DNA from 4 places in the Lacticaseibacillus rhamnosus genome. Region 3 is predicted to be linked to each of the others. Evidence: predicted binding sites of a transcription regulator. Region 3 holds the regulator's gene; each other region holds the start of a gene.

Region 1 (7,820 bases), 1.4 Mb from region 3:
ACGGTCTGGCCAAACAGTACGCAAAGATTCGTGGTGAGGCACAGTTTATCGGGGCCATTGTTGTAGGCGCGGCAACTTTTTTAGGCGGCGTTTTATATGCAATTAATCGCGTGTTACCGTATTTTTTTCAGTCGTTAATGGTGGCAGTTGCGGGTCTGGTTATCTTTTCTGTGCGGGAAGATAAACGTGTCACTGCAACAATTGAAAAAGTTAAGGAACCTAGTCAAGTTAAGAATATCCTCACCGTTTTTGCGGAAATTAAAGCATCGACCAATGTTCTGTCCTTATTTATCTTTACGGCTTTGATATCTGCAATGGTAAATGCCATTTTTGCGATGTTGCCGGCGTATTTTTCCAAACTCGGCTTTTCTTCCTCTGCAAATGGACTGATATTTATGCTCTTTAGTTTTGTGGGCGGATTGGTGGCAGCTCAGGCTTATCGGCTTACCAAGGTCAGTTCTAAAACATTGGCGCTTATCGTAGCCGGTATTTTAGGGCTGGGGGTGATCCTTCAGATGCAAGCAAGTATTTATTTCTTCTCTGCAGGTGTTTGCTTGTTGTACATAACAGTGGATATTCTAGATCCGATTGTTCTGGAAATGTTGAATCTGTGGGTGAAAGACTCTGCGCGGGCAACTTTAATCTCAGGCCTTTCATTTGCTACTAGTTTGGTGACGATGCTGCTCAATCCGTTAATCGGTATGTTGATTCAAGTATATGGAACCATTCCGATGCTAGTGATGGTTTCAATGTTCGCGATTGTCATGATCCTTTTTTTCGTTCATTTTAGTCTAAAATCAAAACCGCAAGAAAGCGAATAAAATGTTGTGGACAGTTCACCCTTTGTCGCGCCAGGAAATGAGTAAATGACTTTGTATATATGCGTTACATTAACGCTTATATACAAAGTCATTTTTGCGCATAAACAAGATATTGAGAATCATTGTATCGCAGCAGTTGATTTTGATACCCGTAAGTTTACCCAAGCTCGATATACATAACCCAATGCGACCATTACAATTATTATAGAAACAGAAAAGAGGAAGCCGAATGGAAATTAATGTCGGTGCTGTCATCAGTGCCTTTCGGAAGCAAAAGGGCGTGACACAAGAGGCGTTGGCTGATTTTGTCGGGGTCTCCAAAGCCTCGGTATCAAAGTGGGAGACTGGCCAAAGTTACCCTGACATTACGCTGCTGCCAATTCTTGCTGCTTATTTTGATGTTAGCATCGATCAATTGATGGCATATGATGCTCAATTGCAGCCAAGTGAAATCAGGCGTATTTATACGTCACTGAAGCAGGCATTTGAAACTCAGCCGCCTGCTCGGGTGTTGACGTCCATTCGTAATTTAATTCGTCGTTATTATTCGTGTTATCCGTTCCTTTTGCAAATGGGGCTGCTGCTGTTGAATAACTATGACTTGTTACCTGGTGAATCACAAACAGCCAAAATGAAAACTTATGTGACTGAAGCACAGCAATTATTCGTCCGTGTGCACCAAAACAGTGGCGATCTGCGGTTGACTGCTAAAGCCGTTGAGTTGGAAGGTTATAGCCTGCTATTACTCAAACGGCCTGATGAGGTATTGGCGTTGTTGGGCGAATATGTCCCTGAACAATTACCGGCAGATAGTTTAATTGCCGGAGCGTTTCAACAAAAAGGCGATTTGAAACGGGCCATTGCGACGAGTCAGAGTGGGTTGATGCAGGACTTGAGTATCATGATGAGTCAGCTGACGAATTATATGACGTTGCTTGGTGACGATCCCCAGAGGTTGAAGAAAACGTATCAGCGCGGCCAAGCCATTGCCGCGGCGTTTGATTTGGTGCACCTGAATACGGCGGTTTGGGCGAACTTTCAGCTGGCTGCGTTAACGAGCTTTGCCCAGCAAGTGCAAGCAGACAATGCCGAAGCAGTATTACGCCGCTTTGTGCGGGCTCTGATGACAGGCGAGTTAACCTGGACACTGCATGGCGATGCGTATTTTGATGCTATTGACCCCTGGCTGAATCAGTTGGACTTAGGCCCGCAAATGCCGCGAGCTACGAGTCATGCTAAGCAACAAGTGATTACTTTTATCTTGGAAAGTCCAACACTGGCAGCTTTACGACAGCGGCCTGGGATTCGACCTTTGCTACGGGAATTAGAACAACTTAAGACACAAAAATAACGCGTTTATCGAAGCCATTTTCGGTGGACACATCATGGAGGATTTAGAATGCAAACAAATTGGGCGTTTTTTGGTACGTATTGGCCGTTTTTAGTCCCGTTAATCATTTTGGAGTTTGGCTTAATGATTACGGCCGTGGTTCATGTGTTGAGACATCCGCATTATCGGATCGGCAACCGTACACTATGGCTGGTGATTGTGATCTTCATTCAGATCATTGGGCCCATTGCTTATTTTGTCTTTGGACGGGAGGATCAGTCGTGACCATTTTGACATTGCAGCATGTTAGCAAGCGTTTCGGAAGCAAACAGGTGCTTAAGGATCTTAATCTAACCTTACCGACTGGGTCTATTTACGGCTTTGTCGGTGAAAATGGTGCAGGCAAAACGACCACGATGAAGCTCATTTTAGGCTTGGTGCGCGCGGATCAGGGGAAGATTGAAGTCGCAGGCAAACCAGTTCGTTTTGGTGACACGACAACCAATAGCGTCACTGGTTATTTACCGGATGTGCCCGCATTTTATCCTTATATGACGGCGCCGGAGTATTTACGCTTATGCGGTGAACTGACCGGGTTGCGCGGGGCGGTGTTAACTAAGCGTGTGTCTTCGATGTTGGATCGGGTAAGTTTGGCGGGTGTTAAGCAGCGGGTTGGCGGTTTTTCACGGGGGATGCGGCAGCGGCTGGGTATTGCGCAGGCGCTGCTCAATACACCACAGTTGCTGATTTGTGATGAGCCGACTAGCGCCCTTGATCCGCAAGGGCGCACGGAATTTCTAGCGCTACTGGCAAGTTTGCGCGGACAGACAACGATCTTATTTTCCACGCATATTTTAAGCGATGTGGAACGTATTTGTGATCACGTCGGCATTTTGCATCAAGGGCGGCTACAAGTGAGTGCCTCGCTGGCCGACTTAAAAAAACAATACGCCAAACCTCAATTGCAGTTAACGTTTGAAACGCCATCGCGAGCACAACAAGCAGCGGCTTTGTTAGCATCGCAGCAACATGACGGTTACGTAAAACAGGTGAGGACAAGTGGATCTGAGGTAACAGTTGCTTACTCGGAAAGTTACGCTGCAACGGCTGATCGGGTTTTGACGGCGTTGTTGACCGCGCAACTAGTACCCAGCAGCTTTAGACGGCGGGAAGCGAATCTTGAGCAGGTTTTCATGGAGGTGATCAAATGACTGCCGCGATGGTTTTTACCAAGAAGGAACTGATCGAAAGTTGGCGCACGCACCGCTTTTTGATTTTGACGGTTGTCTTTCTGATTTTCGGCATTCTAAGCCCGTTGATGGCAAAATTGTTGCCGGAGTTATTAAAAAGTGGACTAGGTGGCGTGAAGGTGACCGTACCGACGCCGACTTCCTTAGATTCCTGGACCCAGTATTATAAGAACCTCACGCAGATGGGCATTTATGTCTTTGCACTGATGCTGGGCGGCTGTGTCAGTCAGGAGATTCAACAAGGGACGCTTATCAATCTGGTGACAAAAGGATTGCCCCGCTGGTCGGTGATTGTTGCCAAATCCGTGGTTGGCCTATTGCAGTGGCTTTGGTGTATCGGCCTTGCATTTGCGGTGACCTGGGCTTATACCGCTTATTATTTCCCCGATACACACAGCCCCCATGTGTTATTAGCAGTACTGCCACTGGTAATCTTCGGGTTTTTCTTTTTGAGTCTCATTGTGTTCGGTTCGACGCTGGCAACTAATCAGTACGGTGGCCTGTTGTTCACGGTGATCATCGTGGCGTTGCTGTACGTGGCCCAGATGATTAAAAAAGGACACAATCTGAATCCGATCAGTTTGATCAGCGACAACATGAAAATTCTGGTAGATGCAGCTGATTTTGCTAAACTCTGGCCTGCAATGGTGGTGGCCTTGGTGATCGGCGGTGGCTTATTTTTCGCCGCAATCAAGGTCTTGAATCTAAAGCGACTTTAAAAAAGGACAAGCTGCTTAGTGAAGAAGTGTTTTCTCGGTAAGCAGCTATTTTTATGGCTAAGGAATGAATGGCTAACATGCGCGGAGGTTATAACTCGCTGCTAAAATGGTGTTATTTTAAAAACAAATCGCAAACAATCAAATGATGTAAAACCACTATATAGTGTATGCTTATTTTAACAAACCACAAAATTTGGTAGATATTCCGTTACTTTTGCTTCTGAATCTTGTATACTAAATACATTGTTACAAGTTTTGCAAGTAAGGGTACAGGAGGACTAGCCATGATCGAATTTTATACACAAATCAAGAAACGGGATGGGCGGATCGTTGATTTTGATGCGACCAAGATCAGCACCGCGATAACCAAAGCGGCAGAAAGTGTGGCGAAACTGTCACCGCGCGATGTGTTAACCATTGACCACTTGACGGATACGGTTACGGCTAAGATTCGCGATCGGTATCATGATGATGTTGAGATTGCCGAAATTCAAACGGTTGTCGAGCAGACACTCATTGCCGCCGAAAAGTACGACTGGGCAGAAGCCTACACGCAATATCGGCTGAAGCGTGATTTAGCGCGCAAACAGAAGCAAGACGTTAATTACAATGTTGCGCGACTGGTCAATCGCGATAAGAGCGTCGTCAACGAGAATGCTAACAAGGATAGTCGGGTGTTCTCGACCCAACGTGATTTGACAGCCGGTGCGGTGGCTAAAGCGATTGGCTTGAAAATGTTGCCGCCAGCCGTTGCCAATGCGCATTTGCGTGGCGACATTCATTGGCATGATCTTGACTATACCCCGTTCATGGCGGAAACCAACTGTTGCCTGATTGATTTTGACTATATGTTGAATCACGGCTTCTCCATTGGGAACGCCGAGGTTGAGCCGGCCCACTCGATTCAGGTGGCGGTGACCCAGATGACACAAATCATTGCCAACGTGGCCTCCAGTCAATATGGTGGCTGTTCCAGTGACCGGACAGATCAGGTGCTAGCGCCGTTTGCCGAGAAAAATTACCAGAAGCATTTGCGTGAATTCGGCGATGTGATTGATGATCCCACCACCCTCAAAGCGTTGGCAGTGAAGCAGACTAAGAAGGATATTTATGATGCCTTGCAAACGCTGGAATATCAGGTTAACACCCTTTATTCAACGCAAGGACAGACCCCGTTTGTGACCGTGGGCTTTGGTCTTGGCACTAGCTGGATTGAACGTGAAATTCAAAAGGATATTTTGAAAATCCGAATTCTGGGTCTGGGCAAGGAACGCCGGACAGCGATTTTCCCGAAACTTGTCTTCACGTTAAAACGCGGCTTGAACCTTAATTCGGAAGACCCGAACTACGACATCAAACAGTTGGCGATTGAGTGCGCCACCAAGCGGATGTATCCTGATGTGGTTTCCTATGACACAATCAAGCGGCTGACTGGCTCTTTCAAAGCGCCGATGGGTTGTCGCAGTTTCCTGCAAGGCTGGACTGATCCGAAAACAGGTAAGGAAGTCAATGCCGGGCGCATGAATCTCGGCGTTATTACGGTTAACCTACCGCGGATTGCTATGGAGTCCAAAGGCGATAAAGATAAGTTTTGGAAGATTTTTGAAGAACGGATGCGCATCTGCAAGGAAGGTTTGCTTTACAAGATTGAACGAACCAAACAAGCCACGCCGGAAAGTGCCCCGATTCTTTACAAGTATGGTGCATTTGGCCACCGCTTAGCCGATACCGATAGCATTGACGATCTTTTCAAAAATGGTCGCGCCACCGTATCACTTGGCTACATCGGTCTGTATGAGGTCGGAACGGTTTTCTATGGCTCCGCATGGGAGAAGAATCCTGATGCCAAGGCCTTTTCCGTTTCGATTGTGAAGGCGCTGGATGATCATTGCAAGGCCTGGGAGAAACAATACGGCTATCACTTCTCGGTTTACGGCACTCCAAGCGAATCACTGACTGACACCTTCTGCCGCGAAGACACTAAGAAGTTCGGCATCGTCAAGGACATCACCGACAAGGAATACTACACCAACAGTTTCCACTATGACGTCCGCAAGTCACCCACACCATTTGAAAAGCTCGACTTTGAAAAGGACTATCCGCAATACAGTGCCGGTGGCTTCATCCACTATTGCGAATACCCGAACCTGAAGCAAAATCCTAAGGCACTGGAAGCGGTGTGGGACTATGCATACGATAAAATCGGTTATCTTGGCACCAACACCCCGATTGATCAATGCTTCAAATGCGGTTTTAAAGGCGAGTTCACAGCGACAGCCAAGGGATATGAATGCCCGGAATGCGGCAACCACGACCCGGCTACCTGCGATGTCGTCAAGCGGCTCTGCGGTTACCTTGGAAATCCCAACAAGCGGCCAATGGTCCACGGACGGCAGGAAGAAATCATCCACCGCAAGAAACATATTACGTTCAGCCTGAATCAGGTGGCCAATCGCCGCGATAAGTAGGGTTGATCAAAGTGGCATGGAAAAAGATAATAGGAGCGATCGTCTGGAGATCAGACGGTCGTTTTTGTTTTCTAGAGACTGAATATAAATAGTAATCGGAGACTTTTCATTCCGCCCATTCGCGTGTAGAATCCAAGGCAAGTTCTTGCTGACGGTTAGGCTAGCGTGATTGGAGGTGTGCCATGATAGCTGGTGTATTTACTGTTAAACAATGGCAAACAGCGGAGCAATGGAATAACGGGTGGCTGATTGTTGCGATTATTGTCATTTTATTCATTATCTTCTGCCTCCTACTCGTTTCTTTTTATGTACCCAATCCCTGGAAGCGGCGGATTATCGTACCTGCTATCCTTATTTGCATGAGTTTGACGGTTTACAGCTGGTTGCGAAAGGGACAATGCGGCTAATTACCAATTTAATCAATGGGCCGCAAAAATCACACCGCAGATCCGCACTAAGAAAGCGGCTCTATTTACTTATGTCTCCGTCCCGGAAAGTGAAGTTAAAGGGTATCGGGCATTAAATGATTACCCGGCGCTTACAAGCTTACCCATGTATACGCGTCACCGAGTTATAGCATCAGTGGTCTATCTTGGGCGTGATGACAATGCGCGCTACTTTAAGTTAGACGGCTTAGTTTATCGTTATTCCGGACCAATACAGATCGGCGAACAGGCGGCTTTAAGCGGTTATCGTTTTCGGTTAAAGGATCGCGGCTATACTCAAATGGGATTCATAAATCCATCCAAGAATTTTACAGCCGCTCTAGTGATCCCGCGAAATCGGATTGAGCAGCATTACCATCCGTCTAAGGAGGTCGTCGTGACACTCGAGAAGATGGATGGTGAATGGACGACGGAAAAGGTCTACCGAAAGTGAAAAGTTTGCGCAGTCATTTTGCAGGCTGGCGTTTTGGCCAGATGGGCTTTGTTAGGATAAGCAAGCCTGCGCCGGCGATGATGATCAAGATTAATTGAAGGTCTATGCCGTTAAACCAGACGAGGACGAGTCCTGTTAGTAAATTGAGCAATCCTAGTGCAGAGAAACCGACACCCATGAAACGGCGACTTCTAACAGACCAGTCGGCAAAAATATCCACCGATTTTGGCGTTATCGCATAGCTGAAACTAAATTGGACAGCAACGAATACCCACCATATGAGCTCTGCAAGCCATCGCGGGAAAAAGCCAAACATAGTCGTTGCCGCCATACCAGCCATCATGGCATCAGCA
Region 2 (7,820 bases), 600 kb from region 3:
CTGCATTACCCCGATGGCAACCATTGCCAATATTATGCTGGCTAATAATATGTCTGATATTGAAGAAGATCAGCGCAATCATCGCCACACGTTGCCGATGTATCTGGGCAAATGGTGGTCGCCACGGGTATACGCGTTGTTAGCTTATGCCGGCTTCTTAGCGGTGATCTTGGGCGTCATTTTTGGCGCGCTACCGATATGGACATTGGTGGTGGAGTTAGCCTGGCCGTTGGTGATTCGCAATGTGCATCGGTTCATTCGTGATCCCAGCAAACAGCGAACGTTTCATACCGCGGTGATCAACCTGGTTTTGGAAAACGGTTTGCTGGTTGTGGGTTTGGGAATGGGGGTGGTGCTATGACCCAGTCTTATCATCGGCTGACGTGGCCGCTATTTTTAGAATTTATTCGGTTACCGGCTAAGGCTGCCAGTATGTTGCCGCTGGTGTTGGGAATCAGTTACGCTGCTTGGGCATTTCATCAGTTTTCTTGGATCAATAGTCTCATATACGCTGCGGCTCAATTGGCTATTGCCTTATTTGTGACAGGATTCAACAATGTTCAGGATTATTTTAAGGCCAAAGATCGCAGTTATCAGCAGTCGCAAAATATTATCGGCCGCGAGCATTTGTCACCTTGGGGCATGTTGGCACTTACCATCTTTATTTTGCTCATCAGCGTGGTTTTAGGCATTATTCTTGTCATGCGCACCAACCTGAGCTTGTTAGTGATTGGCGCGGTCGGGGTCGGTGTGGCCATTTTATATACATTCGGGCCGGTTCCTCTATCACGATTGCCGCTGGGAGAGGTGTTGGCCGGGTTTGTGGAAGGTTATGGGACTTTCGTGATCGCGGTGTTTATCAATATGACACTACCGGGACCGCTTGACTTAACGCTTGACCGCCGCACGTTTACATTTGCACTTAATCTGGGCTGGCTGTTACAACTGTTGATCGCTGTTTTACCGGTGATCATTTTGAATGCTGCTGTCATGTTTGCCGATAACATTGCTGATATGGCGCAGGATATCAAAAATCAGCGCTTTACATTGCCATATTACCTTGGCCGAACCCGAGCTTTACGTTGGTACCGGTTGATACCCTTCTGTACCTTTGTTGCGTTACTGCTAGGTGTTTTGACCCGCAGTTTGCCATGGTGGAGTTTACTCGTTATGTTGACTTGGCCGGTGGTGAAGAAAAACACGCGGCGGTACACTAAAGCACCAAGCAAAGACAAAACTTTTATTTTTACGATTCAATCTTTAATGATCGTTGGCGGTGCTTTACTGTTGACCTTGTGGCTTGGTATTTTCTTCTGAGGGTGTGAGTTCAAAATATCAGACTCGATCATGGTAGTTGGTAGCAGTGCGATGGGTCCACCTTGTTAGAATATTAAGATAGAAAGCAAGAGCTGGCGGAGCGGTGGCGGGCTCAGTCGTGCCCACCACTCTAGCTGCGCGGTCGCCAGCCCTCGCCACCGCGGAGCCAGCTCGGAGTAACGGAAATCACTTAATTAGAGTAGAACCGAGAAAAAGTTGACACTTACCGGCGCGAACCTCTGCTTGCTATCTGTTTGTAATCTTGGTAAGATATTGGACGTGACTGGAGGGAACAAGATGTCAGTAAAGAAAGTTGCTTTAGCTTGTTCGGTTTGTGGGCAACGGAATTATTTTGTTCCCGAAAACCCAAAACGAACAGAACGGTTAACGTTAAAAAAGTTTTGTAAACATTGTGGCCGCGTGACGGTCCATCAAGAAACCAAGTAATAATGGAAGGAGCGCAATGATGAAATTTATCAAAAGTGTTTTCGCGGAAATGAAAGCTGTCACTTGGCCAACTGCCCAGCAGACGCGGCGTGATACGTTTACCGTCATCATGACTTCCATTATTTTTGCGATCTATTTTGCGGGTGTGGACTGGGTTATCAATGCAGTCTTCCAAGCCTTCTTATATTAAGACCTGACAAACTGCTTTATTTTTGCTATACTATGAGCAACGCAAAACCGCCTTCGATGACGGTTTTTTATTTTGACTCAAAACACTAAAAGGAGAACATTATGGCTGAAACAGTTACATCAGCAGAGAAACGTTGGTATGTCTTGCACACTTATTCTGGTTACGAAAATAAGGTGAAGACAAACCTTGAACAACGGACCAGCAGTATGAATATGGATGATTATATTTTCCGGGTAGTTGTTCCGGAAGAAGAAGAACACGAGCAAAAGAACGGCAAAGAGAAGATCGAAATGAAGAAGACCTTCCCGGGTTATGTGTTAGTCGAAATGGTCATGACGGATCAATCATGGTTCGTAGTGCGGAACACGCCTGGCGTTACCGGTTTCGTGGGTTCCCATGGTGCAGGTTCAAAGCCGGCGCCATTGTTGCCTGAAGAAGTTGCAAGTGTCTTGCATTCAATGGGCATGAGCACACGGCATCAGGATGTTGAGTTTGATGTGGGCGAACCCGTTACGATTATTGATGGGGCCTTTACCGGGATGCATGGTAAAGTAACCGCTGTCGATAAAGACAAGATGAAGCTCAAAGTCGTGACCGAAATGTTTGACCGCGAAGTCACTGCTGAACTGGATTTTGATCAAGTCGACAAACTGTAGGCAAGGCTCATGAGCAGCTGGTTTTGGCTCGTGATTGCAGTTGGCACTGTTGTGATTGCGGGCGGTTTAGCAGACTTTATATTACTGGGTCGTCCCGGATATGCGCCGGTGCCATTAGTCATGGATGCAACGCCGACTTTGTTCATCCCCGGCCATTTAGGTACGCGGTATTCATTCGGCCATATGTTGTGGCGTATGCAGCGTCGTTATGGCTTGAGTAAAGATGTTGTCGCGATTGTTGCCCCTGATGGCAGGGTGCGTTTGCGTGGTCGGTTGAACTTGAATCATCATGCTGCGGTGCAAGTGCTATTCACCGATAAAACCGTGCGCCCAGCTGCGCAATTACGGGGACTAAATCACGTGATTACGGCTTTACAGGCGCAACAAGCTTTCAGTCAGCTTAATCTGATTGGACACTCAATGGGCGGCGTGACGGCAGTGTTGTATTTATTAAGCAAACCAGCTGTGCCAGTCGCCAACCTAGTCACTATTGCTGCGCCTATGAATGACTTAGAAGTTGCTCAGCGCTCACCGATTCTAAACTGGTCGTTGACGCGTCAGGGACCGGAACACACAGCCCCAATTTATCAGCAATTTCAGCGCACCATTGACAATCTTCCTTCTGATTTGCGATGGCTGAACATTGCCGGAGACTTGATGCTTGGAGGTCGCCATGACGGCGAGGTTGCGATTAACAGCAGTTTTGCGGTGCGTTATCTGGTGAAGGATCGGATCAAGGACTATACGGAGGTCGTCATTCGCGGACCGCGGGCAGCCCACAGTTTGCTCCATGAGAATCGCCTCGTTGATCATGATATTGTTGAATATTTATGGCAGCAGCAACGCGATTTTTAGCTATTGTCAGAAGATATCGGTTGCGCGATAAGCAACGGCACATTATTTTTGGCATTGCTTAGGAACCTTGACCATGATGGCCAAGGTTCCTTATGTTTTACCCGCAAGTTGCTGTCACCGGAAATAAGGCATTGGCGACAATAAAGTTGCCGCAATGCTTGCTAGGAGGAAAATATGGCCCAAGTCTATCTTGCCGCTCCTTTTTTTGATCCCGCGCAGACAAAGCGGTTGAATCAGGTATTAGCGGCTTTAAATGAAAATGAGTCCGTTAGCGGTATTTTTTCACCACGCGATGATACTAACAAAGCAGGTTTGACGGAAAATTCACCAGCTTGGCAGCGACAGGTTTTTGGTGAAGATATTCGCGGCTTGCACCAAGCAACGGTGATGGTCGCGATTTTGGATTATATTGGCGAAGACCCTGATCCGGGAACCGCCTTTGAGATCGGCTATGCGTATGCGCACCACATGCCAATTGTGGCGCTACAACTGACGGACATGAAAATGAACCTGATGCTCGCCGGCTCCATTACCTGTTTTGTAACAGATATTGCCGAGCTGAAAACACTGGATTTAGATCATGTGCTCGTTCGTCCTTATGTGGGACCGGTGTTTTAGTGAGCGTGAACAGGGCCGCTTAGAAACCGGAGTGTAAGTGGCCTTGTCGGGCTTTGACCATTGCGACCAAGATCCTTACACGCAGGTTTCTGCATCGGAGCGCGTTATGATGATAACTGAAAACTTGCTAGCGTGATGTAACGCTGGCTTTTTTAATGTCATCCTGAATTTTTTAAAAGCCCGCCATTATCTGTTTGACCGGTCATCGTCAGCATTAACGAATTGTTATTGATTAATCTATATCTTGATATTGAATTCGTTTGGCTATACCATATCTTGTATACGGGAGGGACGGATATGCAAGTTATGATGAAACCGATCACCTTGGCGCCTGAATTCATTGCCGAGGTTAAGAAAGAAATTAAGCCGCACTGGGGGGAGCTTGGCTGGGTAACCTACAAGCGGACCTATGCGCGGTGGCTGCCGAATGAAGAGCGAACCGAGAATTGGGATGAAACCGTCAAGCGCGTTGTTGAAGGCAATATTAACCTTGATCCGCGTTTACATACTGCGGATCCGGATCCTAAAGTAGTAACGGCCTTGCAAAAAGAGGCGCGCAATCTTTTCAAACTTATTTATGGGTTGGCAGGCACGCCATCTGGCCGTAACCTTTGGATTTCCGGAACGGATTATCAAAAGCGTAATGGCGATGCATTGAATAATTGCTGGTTTATTGCGATTCGTCCCCAACCATATGGCGATTCACATATTGTGCCAACCGATTTTTCTGCTGATCAGCCTGCTGTTTCGATGCCATATTCTTTCATGTTTGATGAATTGATGAAAGGCGGCGGTGTTGGTTTTTCCGTCACCAAAGACAATATCGCCAAGTTGCCACCAGTAGCCAGTGCGGTTGATTTGACGATTGTCATTGATCGGCGCAGCGCCAGTTATGAAGCTTCACTTAAGATGGGCGCGGTTGATCGACAAGCATGGGAACAAGCCCATGCAACCGAACGCAACGATCGGTATGTTTTGCCGGATACGCGCGAAGGCTGGGTTTTGGCCAATGCCAAGGTGATTGATCACCATTTTGCCGCAACTAATCCTAGTGGCCAAACGAAATTGGTATTAGACATTACCAATATTCGACCAAAAGGCGCGCGCATTCATGGTTTTGGCGGTACGGCTTCAGGGCCCATGCCGTTAGTTGAAATGTTGCAGGATATCAATAACGTGCTTAATGCGCGAGTTGGCAAGCATTTGACAGCGGTTGATGCAACCGATATTGGCAATCTGATTGGTAAAACCGTTGTCGCAGGTAATGTTCGCCGCTCTGCCGAAATGTCGTTAGGATCTGCTGATGATGATGCGTTTATCACCATGAAGCAGGATCAAAAGCAACTGTATCATCATCGTTGGGCATCGAATAACAGTGTTGCGATTGATACCCAGTTTGAAGCCTACGCACCGATTGCGACGGCGATTGCCAAAAATGGCGAACCAGGTATTGTCAATCTCGACTTGTCCCGGCACTATGGACGCATTGTCGATGGCGAAAATGCCGCCAATGATCCGGATGTCGAAGGGACAAATCCTTGCGGCGAAATTTCTTTGGCCAACGGTGAGCCCTGCAATTTATTTGAAGTATTCCCGGTTGTGGCCGTGCAGCAAGGTTGGAAGCTAAAACAAGCCTTCACGTTGGCGGCGCGTTATGCTAAACGGGTCACCTTTAGCAACTACGACTGGCAGGTTTCACGCGATATTATCAAGAAGAACCGGCGAATCGGCATTTCGATGTCCGGTATTCAAGACTGGTTCCTGGATGATTTCGGTCATCGGGTTGTTTCCGGATTTGAACCGGTTGTTGATCCGCATACGGGAAAAATGGTCGAGAAACCGATTTACGATCCTGAGATTAAACAAGCGGTTGATGGACTTTATCGTACGGTGGTCAACGCAGATAAAGCTTATTCTGAAGCCTTGGGATGCGAACCGTCGCGCAAGCACACAACCGTTAAACCATCCGGAACTGTGGCTAAATTGGCGGGTGTTTCCGAAGGCATGCATTTCCATTATGCCGGTTATTTGATTCAACGGATTCGGTTCCAGGCCAATGATCCGCTATTGCCGGCACTGAAGGCATGTGGCTATCACATTGAACCGGATGTTTACACTAAAAATACGATGGTCGTTGAATTTCCGATTCGTGCAGCGCATGCGGATGATCCGGCATTTGCTTCGGCAGGCACGGTTTCGATTGCCGAACAAATTGCCACCCAAGCGTTCTTGCAAACATACTGGTCTGATAATGCGGTGAGTTGCACCGTGACCTTCCAGCCTGAAGAAGCTGACCAGATTGCTGACTTATTATCACAATATCGGCATGTCATCAAGTCCACGTCAATGCTGCCATACGTTGGCGCAGGCTTTAAACAAGCACCAAAAGAACCAATTGACGTCCAGACTTACAAGCAGAAATGCCAACAGATTCACGGTTCGGTTGCAGCGGTTTTTGCGGCTCAAAATGCCGATCATGATCAAAAAGATCTCGGATTAGTGGATCAAACCGATTGTGCTGGCGGTGCTTGCCCGATTAAATAAACGATATGGAGGATGTAGGTTCATGTTAAAGAAAGTTTTACGGTCACTGGTTGTCTTCTTCACTGCGATGTTGGTTCTTACCGGGTGCAGCAGCAGTGCTAGCAGTACGGCCAAAAGCAGCAGCAAACCCAATCAGATTGTGGTCACGTATCAACTGAAGGAAAACGGTAAGGCATTTGCGAATAAGAAAATCACGCAACCTAAAAAATCTGTTGTTATGACCGGTTTGAAGAAGGGCTGGAAAGTCAAGGCTTCCAAGGGCTTCATCACTGAGATCGCTGGCAAGAAGCAAAATGTTGCCAAGAAAACATACTGGCTGTACACCATCAATGGCAAGATGGCTAAAAAAGGTGCCTCGCAGCAACCGGTTAAGAACCATGATAAAGTTGTGTTTGACTTGAGTGTGACTAAATGAAGCTGCCAGTAGCAGCCAAAAAGCCATCGCCTGTCCGGGCGGTGGCTTTGCTTGGTTTATTAACCGCCTTGTGTACGGTTTTGCGCATTATTAAAGTACCGATTCCTAATGTTCAGCCCGTCACGGATATTTTGATGGTGACAACGCTGCTACTGGGATTTCGGTGGGGCATTGCTTTGACCATGAGTACCTTGGTGGTTTCAAATCTGATTTTAGGATTTGGCTTGTGGACGTTGCCGCAGATTGTTGCTTATGCGATGTGCCTAGTCGTGGTTCAAGTTAGCGTAACGTTGATACCGCTGATTCGGCTCACACTTTGGATTCAGATTGGGATAGCCGGTCTGCTTGGCTACTTATACGGGTTCATCGTTAGTTTAGGAATGGCCGTCATTGGCAGTTTGAATGGTCTTGGCTTTTGGGCTTATTATTTAAGTGGTTTATTGTTTGATACTTATCACGTCATTGGAAATCTCGTGTTTTATCCGATTGTGGTGCTGGTTTTGCAACAGGGATTGAAACGCTTTTCTCATCAGGGTTGAAGACAGGAGGCAGTCATGAAGCTATACACAAAAGTCGGGGATCACGGTGCGACCAAACAGATTAACGGTAAGAAGGTGCCAAAATACGATCCGCAGATTGTGGCACTAGGCGATCTTGATGAACTCGATTCGTGGCTCGGCTATGTTGCTGCTCAAGCGCAGGCAACGCCAGGATTTGCCTGGCTTACAGAAGCGTTGCAAGCACGGCAGCGGGAATTATATGAGCTGCTGGCGGATAT
Region 3 (7,820 bases):
TCTTGATTTCTTAAACCTATTCACCGCCATCTTGCAGATTCTAGGCGTTGGCGACAACAACAATTAATAAAAGCAAAAGCCGGTCAGAAACTGGCTTTTTTTTATGTGAGCGCGAGCCGGCGCGGTTAGAAGTCGGAGTGTAAGCGGCCTTAAGCGTGATGGCCCGGTCTTGGCCATTGCGCTTAAGGTTCTTACACGCAGACTTCTGCGCCGGGGAGCGCGTTATGGAAAGTAGGCGCGAGCCGGCGCGATTAGGGACCGGAGTGTAAGCGGCCTTGGGCGTGATGGCCGGGTTTTGGCCATTGCGACCAAGGTCCTTACACGCAGGCCCCTGCGCCGGGGAGCGCGTTATAGAAAGTGAGTGTCAAGGACTCAGAGTGTAAGCGGCCTTAAGCATGATGGTCCGGTCTTTGCCATTGCGTTCAATGTCCTTACACGTAAGCTTTTGCACGAAGAAACGTGTATCAATGGACGGCCACCGCCCACTGCAACCTATCAAACCGCAACGGCTGAGAGATGATCCCCCTTAACTAGGAACGTGCCGTCACAAGGGCAAAGAATTTGGTACAATAATGATGACAATTAACTCATGTCATCGATAGCGGTGGTTTGAGAAGAAAAGGAAGCTCATATATGACGAGTCAAACTAAATTATTGTTGATTGACGGCAACTCGATTGCATTTCGTGCTTTTTTTGCCTTGTACAATCAACTCGATCGTTTCACCAATCAAGATGGGCTGCACACCAATGCCATCTACGCATTTAACAATATGCTCGAGATTGTTTTAAAGTCGGTTAAACCGGACGCTGCTTTGGTGGCGTTTGATGCCGGAAAAACAACTTTTCGAACGGCAAAATACGCGGATTATAAAAGCGGTCGGGCGAAGACGCCAAGCGAGTTGTTAGAGCAGCTGCCGTATATCAAGGAACTACTCGATGATATGGGCATTCAGCATTATGAACTCAAGGATTATGAAGCTGATGACATTATCGGAACGATGGCTAAGCGTGCTGATGATGCAGGGTGGCAGACAACGATTGTGACTGGCGATCGTGATTTAACCCAATTAACGACGGATCAAACAACGGTGCAGGTCACGGTCAAAGGCGTTAATGAACTTGAGGCGTACACGCCGGAACACGTTAAAGAAAAGCTTGGCATTACCCCCACTCAGATTATTGATCTAAAGGGGTTAATGGGTGATACGTCAGACAATTATCCAGGGGTCACCAAGGTTGGCGAAAAAACGGCCTTAAAACTGCTAAAGCAATACGGCAGTATCGAAAACCTTTACGCTAACATTGATGCGATGAAGACTTCCAAAATGAAGGAAAATCTCATCAATGACAAAGACAAAGCGTACCTGAGCAAGCAGTTAGCCACAATTGACCGCGATGCACCTGTGACCATCGATCTTGCAGACGTAAAGTATAACGGTCCCGATTTGGCGAAGTTACGCGATTTCTATACTAAGATGAATATGAATTCCTTGTTGAAGAAAATTGGCGGGGATGTCGCAAAACCGTCACAACCGGTACATTATTCCGTTTTGGATGACCAATCAATTTTGGCGCTCACGAAAACAACCGAACCGTTAACCTTTGAGATTGAAATGTTAGCGGATAATTATCATACCGCTGAACAAGTGGGCTTTTTCATCGGAACCAAAGAAGAAACCTATGTTAGTACAGATGTGTCATTGTTGACGATTCCGGAAGTTGCTAAGTGGCTTGGTGATTCAAACCGCGACTTAACGGTGTTTGATGGTAAACGCAATATTGTCGCCGCTCATCGTCTTGGCTTGCATCTGCCTGACATTGCCTTCGATGTTTTGTTGGCCTCGTATCTGATTAATCCAGATGAAAATAGCAATGATCTGGGTAAAATTGCAGAAGACCATGATTATCATGACTTGCCTCGCGATGAAGATGTATATGGTAAAGGTGCTAAGCGTCAAGTGCCTGAAGATAAACTGCTGTTTGAACAATTCGCTCGTAAGTCTCAGGCCTTATTCGCCTTGCGTCCTGATTTAACCGAAGATTTGGCTAAGCAGGAACAGACGGATCTTTTCACGGACATGGAAATGCCACTGGCGCGGGTTTTGGCGGAAATGGAAATTCAAGGTATCACGTTGAATGCCCAAACCTTAAAGGATATGGGAACCGAATTTTCGCAAAGCATTAAGGTGTTGGAAGAAAAAATTTATGGTGAAGCCGGCGTTAAATTTAATCTGAATTCGCCGAAGCAATTAGGCGAAGTGTTATTCGAAAAGCTGAATTTACCAGTGATTAAAAAGACCAAAACCGGTTATTCCACCAGTGTCGATGTTTTAAACGAATTGAAATCGGCTAGTCCAATTGTTCAGGATATTCTGGATTATCGCGGCTGGGCCAAACTAAACTCGACTTATGTGGTGGGCTTGTTGAAAGCACAAATGCCGGATCATAAAATTCACACCCGTTATTTACAGACACTGACGCAAACCGGGCGTCTGAGTTCCGTTGACCCGAATATGCAAAATATTCCAGCACGGGATGAAGGGAAGATTATCCGGAAAGCCTTTGTCCCTTCTCATCCGGATTGGCAGATTTTTAGCTCGGATTATTCGCAAATCGAATTACGCGTGTTATCGCATATCTCGGGTGATGAGAATATGCAACAAGCCTTTAAACACGGCGTTGATATTCACGCGAATACCGCCATGAAAATTTTTGGCCTCGATTCTCCTGATGAAGTCACGCCGGATATGCGCCGCCAAGCCAAGGCCACGAACTTTGGGATTGTTTACGGCATCAGCGATTATGGGTTGGCGCAAAATATCGGGATTTCCAGGAAGCAGGCTAAGGCGTTTATTGACGGTTATTTTGAACAGTACCCGAAAGTCCACGATTACATGGAAAATATGGTCAAGAAAGCGCGTGAAGATGGCTATGTTGAAACGCTCTTCCACCGCCGTCGTTATCTGCCCCAGATTCACTCCCGCAATTTCAACTTGCGCAAGTTTGCGGAACGAACGGCGATGAATACGCCGATCCAAGGGAGTGCCGCAGATATCATTAAAGTCGCGATGATTCGCATGCAAAAGGCGTTGGATGAGGCCCATCTGCAGGCGAAAATGTTGCTGCAGGTACACGATGAACTGATTTTTGAAGCTCCGACTGCTGAAATGGCGCAACTTGGACAATTAGTGCCTAAGATTATGGACTCGGCTGTTTCGCTGGCGGTACCTTTGAAAGTCGAAAGTCATTATGGACCGACCTGGTTTGATGCGAAATAAGGAGATCTTATGCCTGAATTACCTGAAGTTGAAACGGTTCGCCGTTCCTTGTTACCGTTAGTCAAAGATAAAAAAATCACCGCGATTAGCACAAACTGGGAGAAAATCCTCATCAATGGTTTGACAGCTTTTCAAAAACAGGTCGTGGGCGCTGCCGTCACCACGATTGATCGCCGCGGTAAGTATTTACTGATTCGGCTTAACAACGGCATGGCGATTGTCAGTCATTTGCGCATGGAAGGCCGCTATTACGTTGTTTCGGATGCCAAAACGCCGCTGGATAAGCATGATCATGTGACGTTTACCTTTCAGGATGGCAGCCAGTTGCGTTACCGCGATCTGCGCAAGTTTGGCCGGATGCGGCTGATTCACACGGGTCAGGAGCAATTGGTGCCAGCGCTGGCCAAGCTAGGACCGGAGCCGACTGCTGCTACTTTTAGCGAAAATGACTTTTCCCAGAAACTAAAACGGCATCATAAAGCCATTAAATCGGTTTTGCTGGATCAAACTGTTGTGGCCGGAATCGGCAATATTTATGCTGATGAGGTCTTATGGCTCAGCAAGCTCAATCCCCTGCAGCCAGCTAATACCTTAACCAAGGCGGAGGTTCACACGTTACATGATGCGATTATCAAGGAATTGGACGACGCCATTGCCGCTGGCGGGACCAGTGCCCATACTTACGTTGATGCTGAAGGCAATCGCGGTTCGTTTCAGGATGCTTTGCATGTCTATGATCGTGAAGGGACGCCTTGTGATCGTTGCGGCACCACGATTGTCAAAATCAAAGTCGGTCAACGCGGCACGTATTATTGCCCGCATTGCCAGCCGCTACATCGAAGGGGGCAACTGGCATGACCTTTTTGTTAGGGCTGACAGGCGGCATCGCGTCAGGCAAATCAACGGTAAGCCGGACATTTAAAGCGGCTGGGTTTCCGGTGGTGGATGCCGATGTGATTGCCCGGCGCATTGTTGAACCGGGTCAACCGGTGCTTGCGCGAATTGTCCAAGCGTTTGGGCCGGGGGTCTTACGCAAAGACGGGACGCTTGACCGGGCCAAACTGGGCGACATTGTGTTTTCGCAGCCGGGACGTATGGAAGCATTGAACCAAATTAATCGCCCGTATTTGCGTGCAGCGATTAATCAAGCGCTTGCTCAAGCCAAAGCAGGCGGTGCTGCCATCGTTGTTGGGGATATCCCGCTTTTGTATGAAGCTGACTATGCCGATGCGTTTGATGGCGTTGCGGTGGTAACGGTTGATCCTGAAGTGCAATTGGCGCGGTTGATGACGCGCGATGGCTTAACCAAAGAAGCTGCCCAAGAACGCATCGCTTCTCAAATACCGTTATCCAAAAAAGCGGCAATGGCTGATTTTGTGATCGATAACAACGGGACACAAGCAGCGACGATTGACCAGGCAAAAGCCTTGATTCACCGGCTTGAGCAACTATCATAAGCGGCTTGCACGTGCTATAATAAGCTATCAAACTTTGATTAAGAAGGTGGAGTCGTGCAATGTCCCCATTGCCATCATAATAGTTCGCGGGTTGTCGATTCGCGTCCCACAGACGGCGGTCGGGCAATCCGGCGTCGGCGTGAGTGCGAGAACTGCGGGTTTCGTTTTACAACTTTTGAACGCGTTGAACAGACCCCGTTATTGGTCATCAAAAAGAATGGCACGCGGGAAGAATTTAACCGCGAGAAGATTCTCAAAGGACTCATCCGGGCTGCTGAAAAACGGCCGGTGACCATGGAACAAATGCAAGGGATCGTGGATTCGGTTGAAAATCAACTGCGCGCGATCGGTGAAAATGAAGTTTCCAGTCAAGCAATTGGCGAATATGTCATGTCGAAATTAGCGGATGTCGATGATGTCGCTTATATTCGCTTTGCCAGTGTTTACCGCCAATTTAAGGATATGTCCGTCTTCATGCAAGAGCTTCAGGATATGATGAAGAAGGAAAAGACTAAGAAGTAAACGTAATTGAAGCAATCAACAAAACGGACCTGAGGCGATTGTCTCAGGTCCGTTGTCTGAAAAGAGGTGAAAGTCATGCAGCGCCCTGATACGTTTATTCCGCAAGCCGGGTTTGTGTTGACCAAAGCAGGTTATTTTAGTGACTTTGACGAAAAAGTGGCAGTTTCGCTTTATCAACCCTTAGTTGGCCCGGTTCCGATGGCGCTTTACCTGAGCTTATGGCAAGAAGTCAAAGACCGCGCCTTGGTCACGGATCGGCGGCCGCAACTTTGGTTGCTGGATCTTTTGGATATTGACATTGAGCAGCTGTTTGTTGCGCGCGTGAAATTGGAAGCAGTGGGGTTATTACGCACTTATTCGCAAGTTGACTCATTGGGCCGTTATTATGCGTATGAACTTTACCCACCGGTGAGTCCCGATGCCTTTTTCAAAGATGACCTGTTAGGACTCCTGCTGTATGACAAAGTGGGCGAGAATCGCTACGATGAATTGGTAGCCAAGTTTAGCTTGAAACCGGTGCGGCGTCCGGAATGGCAAGAGATTACCGCCAGCTTCTTGGATGTGTTTCGCTTTGACCATGATCTCAGCCAGGAACCACCGGCTGTTGTGGCCGCTAAAGAAGCCGTGACCCAAAAGCCGGCAAGTCGTCCACGGTTGGGAAGCGGGGATGGCTACGATTGGGACTTATTAAAATCGTTGTTGGCCAATAGCAATCTGCAAACCGGACAACTGACTAAACATCAAGCGGCACTATATCAGGTAGCGGCATTTTACGGCTTGCAACCGCCTGATTTTGCCCGCCTGATCAGTCGCGCAACCGATGTTATGACGGGAAAAATCGATTTGAATCAACTGCGCCGGCTAGCCGAACAAAGCTATACGCGCCAGCAGCCACATGCCAAACCGCAAACTCCAACCCAGACGCCAAAAGTAGCAAGTGCTGATGAGGCATTGCTTAAGCGGGCCAAAAGTATGCCACCGCGGCAGTTTTTAACTGCGGCGAAACAGGCTAAAAACGCGCGCATGTATCCGGCTAACAACGAACTGCGCGCCATTCAGCAATTGAGTGAGCGCAATGTTTTTGACGCACCGACGATTAATATTCTGATTGATTATATTCTCAGAACCAACGACAGTATTAATCAGGCGTTGTTGGATGCGATTGCCAACAGCTGGTTAAAAGCCAATGTAACCAGCCCGGAAGCTGCCTTAAACCAGATCCATGCGTTTGAGCAGCAAAAGGCGACTGACCAAAAACGTCGTCAAACTCAAACAAAAGGCACGCGGCAAGAAAAGCTACCGGATTGGGCTAAGGAAGGTTATCAGCCAAAGAAAAAGAAGGTCAGTGAAGCTGATCGGCAAACCTTGGCTGCCCAATTGGAGAAACTTCGGCAGCTTGGTGATAAAGGAGGTAAGAACTAATGGAAGATATGCGTAAGCGTCTGGCCATGTTGATGGATTCCCGACAGTGGCGGGAGCGGTATTTTAAGATGGTCAAAGAAGCATTGCAGGATCCGGAAGTCCAGACTTTCCTGAAGCAGCATGAAGCGGATTTAGCCAATGATGCCATTGACCGCGGAACTGCCAAGATTTATGAATTTGTCAGTGAGCGTAACAAGATTGCCCGAGGCGAATTACCATTGGCGCCTGGCTATCAACCCAAACTTGTCGTGGCAAATGGTTTGATTGATGTGGCGTATGAACCGACTGATGCGAAAGTAGCGGCAGACGAAGAGGCCAAGCAAGCCTCATTGGTGACCTCTGTGAACATGCCTAAAGATATTCGCGATGCAAGCTTGGACAGTTATGATCCAACCGATGACCGACTTGATGCACTTTTGGCCGCAAACCGGTTTGTTTTAGCGGTTGTTGCCGATCCTAAGGCGTTTCATCAGGGATTATATTTAAGTGGGCCGTTTGGGGTTGGCAAGACATACTTGTTAGGTGCGATTGCCAACGATTTAGCAAGCAAAGGCGGCATTGCAACCACATTAATTCATGTACCGACATTTGTCGTTGAAATGAAGAATGCAATCGGCAATAACAGCGTGTTGAAAAAGATTGATAGCGTGAAGCGGGCACCGATTTTAATGCTTGATGATATTGGCGCCGAAAGCATCAGTCCATGGGTTCGGGATGACGTACTGGGCATTATTCTGCAATATCGCATGCAGGAGAAAATGCCGACGCTGTTCAGTTCAAACAAGAGTATGGCCGAATTAACCGAGTCATTGGCAGGGACGGACCGGGGCAACTCGGAAATGTTAAAAGCCAAACGCATTATGGAGCGGGTACGGTTCTTGGCAAAAGAAATTACCGTTGACGGTGAAAATCGCCGGAACCCTTTGGCAGATTGATCAAGATCATGACAAGCCGGTATGAAACGATCGAGCCGGCAAAACTATTTTCTGAAACTTGCTTGCACCAAAGCGGACATTGTGGTTCAATGTAGCTATCGAAGACGGAAGCAATAAAGGATCATCTACTAGAGAGTAAGGCCGTGGCTGAAAGCCTTGCAAGATCTGATCCGAACCACTTCTCGAGATTGCCCTAATGGCCCTG
Region 4 (7,820 bases), 260 kb from region 3:
GAGAACAAGCATAAGTTTACCAACTGACTATTAGTAAGTAAACCCCCAAGCGAAAATTTCTTGAAAAAGCGACTGGCTAAACTTGCATTAGTATACCGAATCCTGCTTAGCGCTTCTATACTATAACGTGACAGTGACCGTTGGCTTGGGTACAATAAAATTATTCTTCATGGAGGTGCGGTATGTCGCTCATTACGTGGCTAATTATTATTATTTTGGTTTTGAATACCATTGGGGCGATTTTCACCGTCCTCCGCGAAGTCCGCGATATTTCAACGACCTGGGCTTGGTTACTAGTGCTGATTTTCCTGCCGATTATTGGTTTCGGTTTTTATCTATTCGCCGGTCGCGGCTTGTCAACCAAGAAGTTGCGGCGGATTCAACGCGAATATGAATCTGGCGTGAAAGCCTTCGTGTCACTTCAAAAACATGAAAATGCGCGCAATAAGCTATTGCCGCCTACGGATTACACGCCAGCAGCTAAGGCGTTAACGGCCTTTTTTCTTAATACGGCCCAAGCACCGGTACTCGCGCACAACCAGGTTCAACTGTACACGGATGGCGAAAAAAAGTTTGCGGCGTTATTTCGTGACATCGAAGCGGCCAAACATTATATCTATGTTGAGTATTACACCATTTATAATGACGAGCTAGGTAATCAGTTTCAACAACTACTTATAAAGAAAGCCAAGCAAGGCGTCACTGTAAAGGTTTTATATGATGCCTGGGGTTCAATGGGTGCCTCGGCTAAATGGTGGCGGCGGCTCACTGATGTCGGCGGACAGGCTGAGAGCTATTTTAGCTCGAAACATCCCATCACCGACTTTCGGCTTAACTATCGCGATCACCGCAAGATCGTTGTGATTGATGATCACGTTGGCTATATTGGCGGTTTTAATGTCGGTGATCAATATGTTTCGCGTAAACCGAAATTCGGTTACTGGCGCGATACACATTTACGCATTGTCGGGAACACCATTTATGCGTTGAAAATTCGCTTTACAATGGATTGGAACGCAACTGTCGATGAGCAAAAAGAAATTGCCTATAACGTCGAACAAAGCGGTGCCGAGGATCTGACCAGCGAAAGTATGACCGCAGGCAGCACGCCGATTCAAATTGTTGCATCCGGACCTGACCGCCCCACCCAACAAATCAAGCTGGGGTACACCAAGTTAATCACTAGCGCTACCAAATCAGTTTGGATTCAGAGCCCCTATCTGGTGCCAGATGATACGGTAATCGATGCTTTAGTCTCGGCGGCGATGTCCGGCATTGATGTCCGAATTATGGTGCCGGATATGCCGGATCATCCCTTTATTTTCCGTGCCACGCAATATTATGCCAATTATCTGGCGCGATCAGGGGTTAAAATTTATCACTACCAGCACGGTTTCATGCACGCCAAAACCGTGGTTGTTGATGATGCGATTGCCAGTGTTGGCTCGGCAAATTTTGATATCCGCAGTTTCAAATTGAACTTCGAAATAAATGCGTTTATTTACGATCGCAAAATTGCCGGAACTTTGGCCGAAATCTTCCAAGCGGATATGGCCAAAAGCTATCTACTGACACCGGAAATCATTTCGAACCAAGGCTGGTGGTTACGGTTTAAGCAAGACTTTTCCAGGCTCCTGTCCCCTATTCTTTAAATTGCTTCAAAAGCCTTTCATTATAACGCGCTCACCGGCGCAGAAGTCTGCATGTAAGGACCCCTTAAGCGCAATGGCCAAAACCCGGCCATCACGCTTAAGGCCACTTACACTCCGACTTCTAAACGCGCCGGTTCACGCTCACTTTCTATAAGGCGCAAATGATAACAACGCCGGTTCAACGATGTGATGTTTCGCTGAACCGGCGTTGCTTTTTGAAAAATGGCTGATGAAGATACCGCGATTAAGTAAAATTATTACCAAAAAGGACTAAAGTCGTCTACTGAACGATACCCCGCGCTTGGAGACTTTCAGGACCGCGCGCATTAACGCTGCCAATCATCCAATACCTTGGTGTGACCAAGAAGGTAATGAATCGCAGCATGAACTAACTCGTCGCGTGCCGTGAGTAATTCATCGCCGTCAAGATTATACTTATCGCGCAAATAACCCTCTGCAATCGCTTGATATTCTTTGCGCGCTTCGCCACCATCGTTTAAATAAGTATCGATCGCTTCCAGATTATCTTTGGCCCGATTAGCCAGTTCTTCGGCCAGATCATCAACATGCGGCTGACGTTTGTGAGCGTAATCCATCAGCGTGTCATTCATATCAATGACGGCCGCTTCATCAGCTTTCTTGTCACGTTTCATGGTTACTTCATCTCCTAATACTATTAGTATGCACCTATGACCTATTTTCATCAACGCTGAGCGCGAACCGGCGCGGTTAGAAACCGGAACATAAGTGGCCTTGGGCGGTGATGGCCCGGGCTTGGCCATTGCGTCCAAGGTCCTTATGTGCAGGTTTCTGCGCCGGTGAGCGTGTTATAGAAAGTGAGCGTGAACCGGCGCGTTTAGAAGTCGGAGTGTAAGTGGCCTCAGGCGTGATGGCCGGGGCTTTGGCCATTGCGACTGAGGTCCTTACATGCAGACTTCTGCGCCGGTGAGTCTGTTATAGTGTGATTTCGTCATATAATTTCCGATGGTTCTGCCAGCAACAAAATAACGGCCACCGATTAACGATGCAAAAGCTGACGGGAGCGGTGGAACAATTCTTGATAAAGTGCTGACCAGCTCTCGAACCGATCACTTGCCAAATAAAAAACAGGCGTGTCTGGTACAATCGGTTCCTCACCGGGAGCCAGCGCCTGAGCAGAAATCACGAGGTCCGGGTGTTGGGCAACAGTTACCAGTCGAATATAGGCGGGATGCATCAGATTAAGACGGACTGTTTCGTACAAAGGTTGTGGCATCATGGGATCAAGTGCCACTTTGAGTTTATCTGAAACGGCACTGTCGGTCATGAATGGCCAAAGTAATTGATAGAATCCGTCAACGATTTCAGGCCGGGATTTTTCGGTCGGCAGTTCCCGGGCAAAAAAGGCCTTAATAGCTGTCTCCAGACGCGGATAAAACGCGCGCATGGGACTGGCGGTTTTGGTTAAATCAATGTAAGCGCCGCCTGGGAAGATGCGTTCGCTAATTAAAATTTTTAGCAAGTTACCTGCCAAGGCGAGATCATTGGTCACGGATGGTGAAATTCCGACGAGTCGTGTGCTGAGTTCGGTGCGAATCTTAGCGACCGTTTGCCATGCTGGCGTCTCGTTAGCGGCATGATAGCCGACCAAGGTGGCAGCATCAAATTGTTGTTCCGTATGAAAGCGTGGAATCCGCCATTGTCCGAGATAAAGATAGAGCATCTCGGCTTCAGCAGTGGCTCGTGGCAAGTTTGCTAAAGGTGCAGGTATTTTTTTAGGTAATGATGGCTGCGGTTTGAGCGCAGAAAAGTTCAAAGTACCGGCAATTGAGTGGTGGGCCTTAAGGCGATGCAAATTAATATTGGCTGAAAATAGCAACTGGGCGACCGAGAAATCGCGTTGTACCATGCCGGCCGCTTGCAACGCTTTGATGAGTTGGCGTGATTCGGGCAAAATATCGGCGAACAACGGATTCCCGATATCGACCAGTTGCCACAATAATTGGCGATAGATTTGGCGAATTCGCGGTTCAGAACCGATCAGCGATAACGGGGTCAAATTAATCGAAACTTCAGCTCGGCGCAAATAGAGTCGTAATGCGGAAATTCGGCGAAAAAAAGCAGCGCGGGAAAACCCGGTTTCAGTCAATAGATCTGAAAGCGTTGACGTGGGCGCCATCAAAGTTTTGACAAGTAGTTTCCCCGGCAGTGACCGCCGATATAAAAATATGCGATAACGAACGCGACTGATGGCAGGCGGTGCCGTCATGTTGCTATCACCGCGGTGCAATAACGGTGGTGCAGCAGGATCAATTTCATGCAAATCAGCGGCTACCTTCTCCATGAGCCGGCGAAGTTGCCGATAACTTTCACCACGCGCCATTGAGGTAGTCACAATGTTAAGCTGGTGGTTGGGTGCGTCGCGTAAAGTGCCGTAAATCGCTAACCGGTCTCGTTCTTCGCGGTCTAGAAAAATTTCTTCAAACGCCATGGTGCCGCCTTCTTTTTCAAACTTTGCTATAGTATAGCAAATGGCGATTGTAAACTAGCTAAATAATGCCTGCTTGAGGCCACCCCTATTTTGAATCATTTTTGCCGCTCATTCAAAGTCTTCAAAGTAGCGACCACGTTGACGTGATGGTCATTGACAATATTTAACGCGTCCTTTTGCCGGTTGCCACTGGCGTTTACTATGCAATCTTGGTATACTAAAAGTAAGCAGAAATCGGATCGACACCATATGCTCGGGGGTATCAAAAAAATTAACCCCAAGATATGGTGTTTTTCATTGACAGGCACCCCAATATTGAGTATTCTAAAAGACATAAGATAACAAGAAAGGATGATACCTATGCGTAACATCACACTGTTTACGCGCAATGGCTGTCCGCAATGCCGGATGACAAAGCGCTACCTCGATACCCATAACATTTCATTTACCGAACACAATATCAACGAAGAACCTGAATACATCGACTACTTGAAGAAAAAGGGATTCCAGCAGGTTCCCGTTCTCGAAGCAGATGGGCTTGATTCATTCTCCGGGTTCCGACCGGATGCCTTGAAGCAACTGGCTGTTTGATCAGCCAGTTTTTTTATCGCATCGAAACTAGCAAGGAAGATTAAATGCAGCGAAAGCAGGGATTAGCATGTCACTAAAAACCATTAGTCCGGATGAGGTTACTTATTACGCACTTAACAACGAGATTAACATTCCCGTTAACGACCAAATTCCGCTTAACAAAGATAAAGAAGCATTGCAGGCCTTTTTGACCGAAAATGTTGCACCCAATACCATGAAATTTGCTTCATTACAGGAGCGCTTAAAGTATCTGGTTGAACATCACTATTATGAAGCAGACTTTTTAAAGAAATATCAACCGGCCTTTTTGGAGAAGTTGAATCAGTTTCTCACCGCGCAGCATTTCCAATTTAAGTCGTTCATGGCTGCGTATAAATATTATGCTCAGTACGCGTTAAAAACCGATGACGGGACGCAATATCTTGAAGATTACAAAGATCGCGTTTTCGCTAATGCCCTTTTCTTTGCGGATGGTAACGAAGATTTGGCCGTTGACTTAGCCGATGAGATGATTCATCAGCGCTATCAACCGGCTACCCCATCCTTCCTGAATGCAGGTCGGGCGCGGCGTGGTGAACTGGTCTCTTGTTTCCTGCTGCAAATCACCGATGACATGAATTCAATTGGTCGGGCAATCAACTCGGCTTTGGAACTTTCCCGTATCGGCGGCGGTGTCGGCTTGACGCTGTCGAACCTGCGTGAAGCCGGTGCACCGATCAAGGGCATTGACGGTGCTGCCAGTGGTGTCTTGCCAGTCATGAAGTTGCTGGAAGATTCATTCTCCTACAGTAACCAGCTGGGTCAGCGCCAAGGTGCCGGGGTGGTTTATTTGAACGTCTTCCATCCGGATATCATCAGCTTCCTAGGCGCTAAGAAGGAAAATGCCGATGAAAAGTATCGGGTGAAAACGTTGAGCCTTGGTGTGATTGTGCCAGACAAATACTACGAACTCATCAAGGCTAACGCTGACATGTACCTCTTCTCCCCTTATTCAGTCGAACGCGCGTATGGCAAGCCATTTTCTTACGTGGATATCACGAAGGAATACGACAAGATGGTAGCCAATCCTGATATTAAGAAATACAAGATCAAAGCGCGCGACTTGGAAAACGAGATCTCCAAGTTGCAGCAAGAATCCGGCTATCCGTACATCATTAATATCGATACGACTAATCGCGCCAATCCGATCGAAGGTAGGATTATCATGAGTAACCTGTGCTCTGAAATTATGCAGGTGCAGGTTCCGTCTAAGCTCAATAATCGTCAGGAGTACGAGGTCTTAGGGACAGATGTTTCTTGCAACTTGGGGAGTACGAATATTCCTAACTTGATGCACAGCCGTGATTTTGGTCATAGCGTCGAAGCCATGGTACGCGCGCTCACCTATGTCACGGATCACAGCAACATTGACGTTGTGCCATCCGTGCAGCATGGCAATCACCTTGCCCACAGTATTGGCCTTGGTGCGATGGGCCTGCACACCTATTTTGCCAAGAACCACATGTACTACGGTTCACCGGAAAGCCTTGATTTCACTAACATCTACTTCCTGCTGCTTAATTATTACACGCTCAAAGCTTCCAATAAGATCGCTAAGGAACGCGGCGAATCCTTCCACAACTTTGAAAATAGCAAGTACGCAGATGGCAGTTATTTTGACAAGTATCTCAATCAAACCTGGGCGCCGAAGTATGATAAGGTTCGCGACTTGTTCAAAAACATTCACATTCCAACGCAGGCTGACTGGCAGGCACTCAAAGAAGATGTGATGAAAAACGGTTTGTACCATCAAAATCGGATGGCAGTTGCACCTAATGGCTCAATTAGCTATATCAACGACACCAGCGCTTCATTACAGCCAATTGTCAACCGGATTGAGGATCGTCAGGAAAAGAAAATCGGTACCATTTATTATCCGGCACCAGGGCTTTCCAACGACACGATGCCTTACTATCAAAGCGCCTATGACATTGATATGCGCAAAGTCATTGATGTCTACGCAGCAGCCCAGCAACATGTTGACCAGGGGATGGCGATGACGTTGTTTATGCGTAGTACCATCCCAGCTGGCCTTTATCCGTGGAAAGATGGTCGTACTGATAAAATGACCACCCGGGACTTGAATATCTTGCGGAATTACGCCCACTATAAAGGCATTAAGTCCATTTACTACATCCGGACTTATACCGATGACCAAGAAGAAATCGGCAGCAACGCTTGTGAAAGTTGCTCAATTTGATAATCTTTTAACAGGGGGATCTCCCCTGTTTTTACATAAGGAGCGAAGAAAATGGTAAAACAGTATATTGCGATTAACTGGAATGCAATTGAAGATGAAGTAGATAAAGCCACTTGGGAAAAATTAACCGAACAGTTTTGGCTCGACACCCGAATCCCCTTGTCCAACGATTTGGACGATTGGCGTTCATTGAGTCCGGATGAACAATGGGTCGTTGGCCACGTTTTCGGCGGGTTGACTTTACTGGATACCCTGCAAAGTCAAGACGGTATGGCAAGTTTACGCCAAAACATCCGGACCCAACAGGAAACCGCGGTGCTTAATAATATTCAGTTTATGGAAAGTGTCCATGCGAAGAGTTATTCATCAATTTTCTCGACGCTGAACACGCCTGCCGAGATCGATGAAATCTTTGACTGGACCAATCACAATGAGCATTTGCAGTACAAGGCCAACAAAATCAATGACATCTATCACAACGGCTCGGCACTACAAAAGAAAATTGCCAGTGTTTTCCTGGAAACGTTCCTGTTTTATTCAGGCTTCTTTACCCCGCTTTATTACCTGGGCAACAACAAGCTGACGAATGTGGCCGAAATTATCAAGCTGATTATTCGGGATGAGAGTGTTCACGGAACCTATATCGGCTATAAATTCCAGTTAGGCTTCAATGAATTACCGGAAGCAGAGCAACAACAACTGCAGGATTGGATGTACGATCTGTTATACGACCTCTATGAAAACGAAGAAAAGTATACGAACGATCTCTACGCTAAAACCAAATGGACCGATGAAGTTTTGACTTTCCTGCGTTATAACGCCAATAAGGCCCTGATGAATCTGGGACAGGAAACCGCCTTTCCGGATA

What was found. The regulator NrdR, encoded in region 3, represses ribonucleotide reductase genes. The targets are predictions, from matches to a motif close to ACACNATATATNGTGT.
Region 1: a site for NrdR is predicted at 4,274-4,289, ahead of nrdD (anaerobic ribonucleoside-triphosphate reductase). Genes of this name have one in related genera too.
Region 2: a site for NrdR is predicted at 4,350-4,365, ahead of nrdJ (ribonucleoside-triphosphate reductase, adenosylcobalamin-dependent). Genes of this name have one in related genera too.
Region 4: a site for NrdR is predicted at 4,398-4,413, ahead of nrdH (glutaredoxin-like protein NrdH). Genes of this name have one in related genera too.

What each region holds. Positions count from the first base shown of each region.
Region 1 is NZ_LR134331.1:156,144-163,963, forward strand. It holds gene EL173_RS00720 (MFS transporter) at 1-821, shown strand, start outside; gene EL173_RS00725 (helix-turn-helix domain-containing protein) at 1,051-2,172, shown strand; gene EL173_RS00730 (PLDc N-terminal domain-containing protein) at 2,221-2,436, shown strand; gene EL173_RS00735 (ABC transporter ATP-binding protein) at 2,433-3,362, shown strand; gene EL173_RS00740 (ABC transporter permease) at 3,359-4,120, shown strand; gene nrdD (anaerobic ribonucleoside-triphosphate reductase) at 4,405-6,588, shown strand; partial or broken gene EL173_RS15370 (hypothetical protein) at 6,771-7,467, shown strand; gene EL173_RS00755 (helix-turn-helix transcriptional regulator) at 7,481-7,820, opposite strand, start outside.
Region 2 is NZ_LR134331.1:2,345,438-2,353,257, reverse strand. It holds gene menA (1,4-dihydroxy-2-naphthoate polyprenyltransferase) at 1-361, shown strand, start outside; gene EL173_RS11760 (UbiA family prenyltransferase) at 358-1,317, shown strand; gene rpmG (50S ribosomal protein L33) at 1,615-1,764, shown strand; gene secE (preprotein translocase subunit SecE) at 1,784-1,954, shown strand; gene nusG (transcription termination/antitermination protein NusG) at 2,056-2,610, shown strand; gene EL173_RS11740 (alpha/beta fold hydrolase) at 2,620-3,465, shown strand; gene EL173_RS11735 (nucleoside 2-deoxyribosyltransferase) at 3,640-4,083, shown strand; gene nrdJ (ribonucleoside-triphosphate reductase, adenosylcobalamin-dependent) at 4,381-6,627, shown strand; gene EL173_RS11725 (DUF4430 domain-containing protein) at 6,650-7,042, shown strand; gene EL173_RS11720 (ECF transporter S component) at 7,039-7,581, shown strand; gene EL173_RS11715 (cob(I)yrinic acid a,c-diamide adenosyltransferase) at 7,597-7,820, shown strand, end outside.
Region 3 is NZ_LR134331.1:1,749,053-1,756,872, reverse strand. It holds gene EL173_RS08970 (Bax inhibitor-1/YccA family protein) at 1-67, shown strand, start outside; gene polA (DNA polymerase I) at 634-3,279, shown strand; gene mutM (DNA-formamidopyrimidine glycosylase) at 3,289-4,137, shown strand; gene coaE (dephospho-CoA kinase) at 4,134-4,736, shown strand; gene nrdR (transcriptional regulator NrdR) at 4,791-5,258, shown strand; gene EL173_RS08940 (replication initiation and membrane attachment family protein) at 5,334-6,680, shown strand; gene dnaI (primosomal protein DnaI) at 6,680-7,615, shown strand.
Region 4 is NZ_LR134331.1:1,485,348-1,493,167, forward strand. It holds gene cls (cardiolipin synthase) at 183-1,652, shown strand; gene EL173_RS07655 (hypothetical protein) at 1,979-2,305, opposite strand; gene EL173_RS07665 (helix-turn-helix domain-containing protein) at 2,671-4,122, opposite strand; gene nrdH (glutaredoxin-like protein NrdH) at 4,483-4,713, shown strand; gene nrdE (class 1b ribonucleoside-diphosphate reductase subunit alpha) at 4,781-6,952, shown strand; gene nrdF (class 1b ribonucleoside-diphosphate reductase subunit beta) at 7,004-7,820, shown strand, end outside.